DNA from 3 places in the Clostridium chromiireducens genome. Region 3 is predicted to be linked to each of the others. Evidence: riboswitches for the same ligand, from Rfam matches in the RefSeq annotation. Region 3 holds a riboswitch; each other region holds the start of a gene.

Region 1 (3,291 bases), on a different contig from region 3:
TAGGGAATGCCATACATCCATTAACTATATCAGCAACTATGAATATTAATTCAAGTGGTAAGAATGGCCCTATAGCTACAAATGCTATATATATTATTCTATAAGGTAATATTCCTTTAACACCAAAAAGATACTCTGTGCATCTTTCACCATAATAATTCCATCCAATTATTGTTGTGAATGCGAAAAATAATAATCCAACATTAACGATGAATTTTCCAAGCGCTGCAATTGGTAGCCCTGCTTGAAAAGCCACTGTAGTTAAGTCAGCTCCTGAAACTGCCCCACTCATTCCTTGGCTCCAAGATCCAGTAAGTACTATCACTAGTCCTGTCATAGTGCAAACTATTATTGTATCGAAAAAAGTACCTGTCATTGTTATTAACCCTTGTCTTGCTGGTGATTTGGTCCTTGCTGCTGCTGCTGCAATTGGTGCACTACCAAGACCTGATTCATTTGAAAATATTCCTCTTGCTACCCCACTTCTCATTGCTAATATAACTGTGACACCCGCTGTTCCTCCAAGAACTGATTGAGGATTAAACGCACTTGTTATAATTAGGCCTATGGCTGCTGGAATGGCTTTATAATTGCATACTAGAACTGCAATTGATCCAAGTATATAAGCTGCTGCCATGAATGGTACAATAAGTTCTGAAACTTTAGATATTCTTTGTATTCCTCCAAGTGTTATGGCTGCAACTAATGCTGTTACAACTACAGCTGTTACTATTAATGGTACATTATAACTTTTTGCTGCTGCTGCAATTGAATTAACTTGTCCAAATGTTCCTATTCCAAATAGTGCAACACAAATACCAAAGAATGCGAATAATTTAGCAAGCCATTTAAGACCTAAACCATTTTGAATATAATACATTGGTCCACCAGACATTTGGCCATTTTCATCGACTTCTCTGTATTTTATAGCAAGTAAGCCTTCTGAATATTTTGTTGCCATCCCAAAGAATGCTGCAAGCCACATCCAAAATAATGCTCCAGGTCCACCAGCTGAAATTGCAGTTGCAACCCCAACAATATTACCTGTACCTATAGTTGCAGATAATGCCGTACATAATGCCTGAAAGCTTGATACATCTCCTTCTGCTTCATCATTATTTGCCTCATCATCTTTACCAAAAACATACTTTAATGCAAGCGGTAATTTGAATACTTGAAGTAATTTAAGGCGAATTGTTAAGTAAATTCCTGTCCCCATTAAAAGAACTAATAATGGCGGCCCCCAAACGATGCTGTCAATTGCGTCTAAAAAGACCTTAATTCCTGATGTTGATAATAATAAATTTGATAATAACATAAAAAAATCCCCCTATTTTTTATTAGGCGGGAAAATAAGAATAAAACCAAAAATTATTTTTGGTTAATCCTATCCCCTGTCCTTTTACCTGAGAGTTTCAGTAACTTTAATAGTTTATTTCAAGGTTTCTGAAAATAATTCACTTTAGAAACCATATTAAATTACTATAGTTACCTTGCTCCTTCGGTGCTCATAATTAAATGAGTCTCTCCAGAGTTTCGTCCAATAGCGGTCCTTATTACCTGAAAGATTCCCCTCTTCGGTGTATTACTAAATCTATTTTAATAAAAATAGATTTAGTAATAACTCTCCCACTATCTTCATCCGAACATTCTATTATTTTAATTAAATTATATATGCATTATTTTATTAACGCAAGAACTTTTACAAATTTTTATTGAATTTGAAACGTTTATTTCAAATTTAATTCGTGTTTTTTATGTGTATTTATCTATTTAAATACATAATACGAACATTAATCTATTTCCTATCCTTTCAATTATCATCCTTCTTATTTTAAATATATAATTTAATATCATGGTTTAACCTAATAAAAAAGCAATAAATATTAAATTGTTATGCCTTTCTCTTGTAAAAAATTACATTGAAATAAAAATGAAAACTGTTAAAATACTATTAAATGTAGAATAATAACAAAGATTTTTATAAAGAGCAGAGAAAAATGCATTTTATAATTAATATTCTAAATAAGGTTATTAACCTTGAGGAGATGCATATGACAGATATTTTAGTAAAAAAACCAAGCCTTAATGCTGTTCAAGTACTTTCAATGGGCTTCGCATTAGTTATTTTGGTAGGTGCCGTTTTGCTTAGCTTACCAATTTCATCAGCAAACAGAGAAAGTACAAATTTTTTAGATTCACTCTTTATATCAACTTCAGCGGTGTGTGTCACAGGACTTGTCACTTTAGATACAGGTACTCACTGGAGCAACGTTGGTAAAACAGTAATAATGCTTTTAATTGAAACAGGTGGTCTTGGTTTCATGTCTTTCACTATTTTTATAGCTATTTTATTAGGAAAAAAAATAACCCTTAAAGATAGACTTATTATTCAAGAATCTATGAATACCTTTAATATACAAGGCCTCGTTAAAATGGTTAAGTATGTCTTAGGCTTTACGATAGTTATACAAATTTGTGGTGCAGTATTACTATCAACACAATTCATCCCGCAGTTTGGATTAAAAACTGGAATATTTTATAGTATCTTTCATTCAATCTCCGCATTTTGTAATGCAGGTTTTGACTTGTTTGGAGATTATACCAGTTTAGTAAGTTACTCAAGTAATTCTACCGTCTTATTAACCATAAGTGCATTAATAATTATTGGAGGACTTGGCTTTACTGTTTCACTAGAGATATTTAATTATAGCAAAGCTAAAAGACTATCTACTCATTCTAAAATTGTAATATACATAACAGCTGTTTTAATTGCTTTTGGTTTTATCTTTATGTTACTCATTGAATATAAAAATCCTGAAACTCTTGGGTCTATGAATTTTAGAGATAAAGTACTTAATGCTTTTTTTGCTTCTGTTTCACCAAGGACTGCTGGATTTAATAGTATCTCAACTGATGGTATGACTACAGCTGGTAAACTTATGACAATAATACTAATGTTTATCGGTGGAGCCTCTGGATCAACAGCTGGAGGTCTTAAGGTAACTACATTTGGAGTACTTGCTTTTAGTTTAGTATCAGTGCTTAAAGGAAGAGAAGATACTGAAGCTTTTGGAAGGAGATTTTCTAAAGAAACAGTATATAAAGCATTTACTCTATTTTCTATAGCTATCTTATTGGTATTAACAGTAACTATAGTTCTAACTATAACGGAGCCTGATAAACTTTTTATAAATCTGCTTTATGAAGCCACATCAGCTTTTGCAACTGTAGGATTAACTACTGGAGTGACTCAAGATATAGAAACGACTTCTAAACTAATTCTTATTA
Region 2 (3,291 bases), on a different contig from region 3:
CTTATAGAAGAAGATAAGCTTAAAATATTAAGAGAAGTGAGCCAAGAACTTATTTTGAGAAAATGGAAAGACTATAAAAAAGAAGGAATATTATCGGAAAGATTTTGTAAATTACTTAAATGTATTATACAGGTTGATGAGAGGAATATCAAGGAATTCTACAGAATGTTAGATTTAAAATACTCTAGTCAAGATGATTCTTATTTTGATAATACAGAAAAGTTGTCTGAAAACGATTTGTTACTTTTGTATGCGTGCTACTTAGATGAAAAGTTTATATTAGTTACAGAAGATAGATATTTATATAAGACTGCAAAGTATATATTAGGTAGTGATAGAGTAATAACAGTTAATATGTTAGTAGATAATTAAATACAGATGGTATAAACAATAAATAAATATATCATGCAGTGGGACATTACTTTTAAAGTTTATGAAATTATTAATCAAAAGCTTAAAGCAGTTTATGGCTACTTTAAGCTTTTGAATTTTTAGTTATCACAAAATAAAAATACGATGAATCAAGAGAATAATATGTAAAATTTGAAAATATGATTATATTAAAAGAAAGTAGTAGATAAAAAATTGAGAGAATTAATAATTCATAGTCTTTCATTAATTTCTTGTATAAAATAAATTTCATTATTGTAGGAGAAGATGAACATGAATATTGATAATAAGAAAGAGAAAACAGATGAAAAGAATAATAAAATTCGGTTGAAAAGAAAAAAAACTAATATGTTATTAGCAGCTTTCATGATTTTTATTTTTCCTATAATTGCTATATTTATAGGTGCGTTTATAGGTAGTTATATTGGGAATTTCATTGAAGTTTCTACTAAAACATCAGAAATTATAGGTGGAGTGATTGGATTTGTGTTATCAGCGGTCATAATAAAATTATTTGATAAACATTCTAAAATAGATGAGAATTTGGAGAAAATTTATTGGGACGATTTATAAGAAATAGTTTGTCCTAAAACAGATTAGTAAAAAATAATCTGTTTTAGGACATAAAGATTAAATCTAAAGTTTTGTAATGACTGGAAGGTTTAATTTTTTCATATAGCAAATCATTCGGATAGAAAAGATAGTAATTAATGATATATGTTGTGCAACATGAGTACCCATGACAGGATACAAGAACCATAATAAGAGTGAACCTAAAATGCCAGCGACACAATAAATATCAGTTTTAAATATTTCAGGTTTTCTGTTTGTAATTATATCTCGAAGCAGTCCGCCGCCAACGCCGGTTATACTTGCAGCAAATAGGAATAACATAAGATTGTGTCCTCTTTCAATCGCTTTAATTCCAGAAGAAACAAAAAAAGCAGAGAGTCCTATTGCATCTATTATGACGAATAAAGTATTATATTTCACTTTACCACGAAGTATAATAGGAATTGTTGCCCCCAATATAATAAAAGGGATGGTCGTGTAATTTGAAAAAAACAAAGGAATCCCAACGTTTGTAACAATATCACGAAGAACACCACCTCCCATGGCTGTTATGGTGGCTAACATATATATACCGAATAAATCAAATTTTTCATCTATTGCAACATAAGCACCAGATGCTGCAAAGGCAAAGATACCTAGATATTCTAGTAGGGCTATATCATACATAAATAAATCATTCCTTCCAATTTGTATTTTACGCACAATAAAAAGAGGCGAATTGCATAAAACAATTCGCCTCTGTTATTGTACCTGAAAGATTCTCTTTATAACTTTTACATTCAAAAAATAACTAGCTGTACGCTTCTTTATTTTATTCTGTATTTCAAATCAAAAGATTGCTTCTTGGGTGTCATTAGACTTTCCAGAGTTTCGTCAGAATTCGGTCCTTTTGCCTGAGAGTTTGTTGCGACTTCACCTTCGGCGCTGCGTGTGTTGCAGGCTCTCCCCAATTCGTCATACGAGCACTATAAATTACTTAAATTATTATAATTAAAATTCTACTGCATGTCAACAAAAATGAGATTAACATAAAATGATTGTGAAATTGAATAAGATACTTCAAACTAGTAGCTTGAAGTATAGTTCATAATATTCAACCCTCATTATACATAAATTTTCAAAGTTATTTTAATCTTACATTATATTGCTCGAGCAAAGCCATTATTGTATTACTTAGTGGAGATTCTGTAATAATGCTATAAAAATCTGTTATATTTGAAAAATTAATAATTCCATCTAAGTTGAATCGTTCACTCGGTGCCATTAGATATAATTCCTTTGATATGTTCATAATAGCTTTTTTCGTTCCTGCATCTTCAGAAAGCCCAGTACTAATACTGCCATCTCTAAGGTCAATCCCATTACATCCAATAAATGCCTTGTTACATCTATATAATTTAATTTGTTCGATAGAATGAGAACCTATATTTCCGCCCACAAGAGGATTATAATCTCCGCCTATAAAAATGACATGCATCTTCGAATCTAATTGAATCATTGATGATATTTCAACCATGTTTGTGATTAAAGTAATATTTTTATTATTTTCTATAAGTAATTTTGTAAGAAAATATGATATGCTTGATGCATCTAAAAATACTGTATCTCCTTCATTTATCAGTTCATATGCTTTTTTTGCAATAATTTCTTTTAAATCTGTATCAATTTCAACTCTTTTAAATAAACTCTCATTATGTGCTATGGTGCGCTTCATATTAATAGCACCTCCATAAGTACGTTGAAGTAAATTATCCTTTTCTAGAACCTGAAGATCTTTTCTGATCATACTTTCACTAACCTGAAATTGTGTGCTTAAATCTTTAACTAATACTTTTCCCTCTTTTTGTAATATATCTAAAATATGTTTGTGTCTTTCTTCGATAAACATAGTTTCCTCCAATTTGTTATTGTTTATTTCTATTTTAACAATATATGTATTAGAATGCAATTAGATCAATTGACAAATGAGAACGAATGAGATAAAATGATATTAAACTATAACAAAACAGACTAAGTGAGAACGAATTGTTATAAAAGGAGGATGCAAATATGAAAAGAGCAATATTTTTTGATATAGACGGAACTATATTAGACTGCTTAAATGGAATAATAGATATTACTCCTAGAGTAAAAAAAGCTATACGTTCATTGCAATCAAATGGGGATTATGTGTTTATTGCGACGGGTAGACCATATGCTTTTTTGAATGAAGTTATATGCGATTTTGGTTTTGATGGTTTTGTTCTTACAAATGGAGCATATGTAAAGGTTAAGGAAAAATGTATATATAAAGAAAGTATTAGTAAGGATTCTATTAAAGAGATGGTG
Region 3 (3,291 bases):
AGGGATGAAGAATTGATTTTCATATTGGAGCATATTAGTGCGTGTGAAGAGTGTGCCGGCGCATTTGCAGATAGTTTTAAAGATAATGAACTTACAGAAGCTCCTTCAGGATTTCAAGAAAAAGTACAGATTAGAATAAAAGATAAGAAGCGACGTAATATTCAGTTTAATTTTTACTGTGTTAAAGTTGCAGTTGCAGCTAGTATAGCATTAATGATGGTATTTTCAAATGGATTAAACTCTCTGGCTAATTCAAAAGTGAATTATGTGAAACCGCCAGATTTAAGTGTTTTGAATTCAGTTAATGCAAATCTCAATAACTTTTCAGAAAAAATAATCAAATTGGAGGTTTTTATTAATGATAAAGAAAAAAAGTAAATTTTTAACCTTTGTTCTTTCAATGCTGCCTGGTGCAGGACATATGTATATGGGATTTATGAAGACAGGTGTATCTTTCATGTCCGTATTTTTCTTTCTGATATTTCTTTCTTCTTGGCTTGATACAGGGCCATTATTGTTTATAGCGCCACTTATTTGGTTTTACTCGTTTTTTGATTGTACAAATAGAATGGGTCTAGATGACGATAAGCTATTACTTTTAGAAGATAGATATTTATTTTCTATTGATAAGTTAGTAATACTAGATAAAGATATATTCGCAAAACACAGACTAATATCAGGAGTAGTACTATTGTTTCTAGGAATATATTTGTTATCGGAAAACATAATGGATTTTTTACGACCTTTAATTCCACATGAATTTTATAATATCATTCATAATATTATGAGGCAATCTCCTCAATTGATTATAGGAATAGCAATTATTGCAATTGGTATAAGGCTTATCAAAGGGAAGAAAATGGAGAGTGAAATTGATGCGTAAAGGACGTAGAGTAGGCACATTAACATCAGGAATTGTTTTGATTATTTTTGGGATAATGTTTTTACTTAGAATGATTACTAATAATATTAATGTTCTTTTCATCGCATCACTGTGGCCTATTATTCTGGTAAGTGTAGGAATAGAAATTATCGTAGCCTACATGATAAATAGTGAAGAAAAAATGCAATATGATTTTAGTGCGATAATATTAGTTATCATTTTAGTGTTCTTTGCTATGGGCATGGGAGGAGCAGAATTTGTAATTGCTCATTTATCACAGTTTAGAGAAATAATTTAATCCAAATTGGTGGATTTCACCATAAAACCCACGACAAGTGTCGTGGGTTTTTATTAGGAATTTTAGAAGAACATAATGTTCATTTCTTATATAAAAATTTGCTGATTATGATAAGATTATTATCTATTTTTGATTAGAATGAAAAAAATATTGCAATTTTATTAAAAATGTATTAAGATAAAACGGTAAATTTTAATAATTTATATATAAAATTTAAAAGTTCAGATGAAGATAGCGGGAGAGAAACGACTATGGTCGTTCACCGAAGAAGTAAATCTTTCAGGTACCTATTTTAAGGTACATTCAAGAAAATAATATACCAGCATGTTTGCATATTATTTTCTTTTATGTCCTAAGTAGAGATGACCGTTATTGGATGAACCCTTGGAGAGACTCGAAATAGAGCACCGAAGGAGAAAGTTATGCGAAAGTTGCATAGCGAAACTCTCAGGTAAAAGGACAGGGGACAGATAACATATCTTACAAAAGTAATACATTGTAAATTACTTTATTGGTAATGCAGTGTCGATTACTTCATTTAGATCTTATCTATTCCCATTTGTATCTCCGATCAAAAAATACTTATATAGAAAAAGGCGATTTTAAGTACAAGCCTTTTTACTAAGATGGAGGGATAAAATGGATCATTTAAAATCAGAAAATCAAAATTTATCAAGAGGACTAAAAAATCGTCATGTCCAATTACTCGCAATTGGAGGCGCAATCGGTACTGGATTATTCCTTGGTTCGGGAAGATCTATTCACTTGGCAGGACCATCTATATTATTTGCGTATATGATAACAGGAATAATTTGTTTTTTTATTATGCGTGCCCTTGGGGAATTATTACTTTCTAATTTAAACTATCACTCATTTGTAGACTTTGTATATGATTATTTAGGAGAAAGAGCAGCGTTTATTACTGGATGGACCTACTGGTTCTGCTGGATCTCACTTGCGATGGCGGATGTGACGGCTGCGGGACTTTACATACAATACTGGTTCCCGAATATAGCTAATTGGGTTCCGAGTCTTATAATCCTTGTAATTTTATTGATTATGAACCTTACTGCAGTAAAGTTATTTGGTGAAATGGAGTTCTGGTTTGCCTTAATTAAAGTTGTTGCAATTTTAGCACTAATTATAATCGGTACATTTATGGTTATTAAAGGATTTTCTACAGATGCTGGTGCAGCTAGCTTTACAAATCTTTGGAGTCATGGTGGAATGTTCCCAAAAGGTGCAACTGGATTTATTCTTTCATTCCAAATGGTTGTATTTGCTTTTACTGGAATCGAATTAGTAGGACTTACAGCTGGTGAAACTGAAGATCCAGAACGTGTTATTCCAAAGGCTATTAATAATATTCCAATTAGAATCATTATTTTCTATGTAGGAGCTCTTTTTATTATCATGAGCATATACCCATGGACTTCAATTAATCCAGATAAAAGTCCATTTGTACAAGTGTTTTCGGCAGTAGGAATTGCAGCAGCAGCAAGTATTGTAAATTTTGTTGTATTAACATCAGCGGCTTCTGCATGTAACAGTGGCATATTTAGTACAAGTCGTATGGTTTACTCTCTTGCAAAAGAAGGAAATGCACCTGAGTCAATGAATAAATTAACTTCTAATCAAATACCTGCTAATGCTACAATGTTCTCAGCGATTGTTATCTTGATTTCAGTCATTTTGAATTATATTATGCCAGAAGGAGTATTTGTTTTAATCACAAGTATATCAACATTTTGTTTTATCTTCATTTGGGCAATTATAGTTATTTGCCATTTGAAATATCGCAAAACTAATCCTGAACTTGCTGCGAAGAACAAATTTAAAATGCCGCTTTACCCAATTATGAACTATATAATTCTAGCATTTTTAGCTTTTGTTATAATTACATTAGCATTTAATAATGAAACTCGTGTAGCTTTATTTGTAACACCTATATGGTTTATAATGCTTGCAGTGATATATAAAATGCTTAAATCAAAAGCGAAAAGTAGAGAAGTTTTAAAGAGAAATCTAGTATAGTTTAACAATAAAAATAAAAAAAGATGTTTAAAAAACGCGATTGTATATATGAGGCTGGCAGAGCTTCTTGTAGACA

What was found. A riboswitch is a leader RNA that binds a small molecule or an ion and turns the genes downstream of it on or off. The one in region 3 is predicted to bind glycine.
Region 1: linked by a shared signal. The riboswitch ahead of D2A34_RS17315 (alanine/glycine:cation symporter family protein) and the one ahead of D2A34_RS06665 (amino acid permease) in region 3 are both predicted to bind glycine.
Region 2: linked by a shared signal. The riboswitch ahead of D2A34_RS11450 (trimeric intracellular cation channel family protein) and the one ahead of D2A34_RS06665 (amino acid permease) in region 3 are both predicted to bind glycine.

Annotation. Positions count from the first base shown of each region.
Region 1 is NZ_QXDJ01000004.1:307,436-310,726, forward strand. It holds gene D2A34_RS17315 (alanine/glycine:cation symporter family protein) at 1-1,318, opposite strand, end outside; glycine riboswitch at 1,393-1,534, opposite strand; glycine riboswitch at 1,538-1,642, opposite strand; gene D2A34_RS17320 (TrkH family potassium uptake protein) at 2,055-3,291, shown strand, end outside.
Region 2 is NZ_QXDJ01000003.1:31,074-34,364, forward strand. It holds gene D2A34_RS11440 (PIN domain-containing protein) at 1-372, shown strand, start outside; gene D2A34_RS11445 (SoxR reducing system RseC family protein) at 664-963, shown strand; gene D2A34_RS11450 (trimeric intracellular cation channel family protein) at 1,027-1,665, opposite strand; glycine riboswitch at 1,835-1,921, opposite strand; gene D2A34_RS11455 (DeoR/GlpR family DNA-binding transcription regulator) at 2,087-2,851, opposite strand; gene D2A34_RS11460 (Cof-type HAD-IIB family hydrolase) at 3,013-3,291, shown strand, end outside.
Region 3 is NZ_QXDJ01000002.1:296,438-299,728, forward strand. It holds gene D2A34_RS06650 (hypothetical protein) at 1-378, shown strand, start outside; gene D2A34_RS06655 (hypothetical protein) at 359-883, shown strand; gene D2A34_RS06660 (LiaI-LiaF-like domain-containing protein) at 876-1,181, shown strand; glycine riboswitch at 1,407-1,478, shown strand; glycine riboswitch at 1,556-1,654, shown strand; gene D2A34_RS06665 (amino acid permease) at 1,821-3,215, shown strand.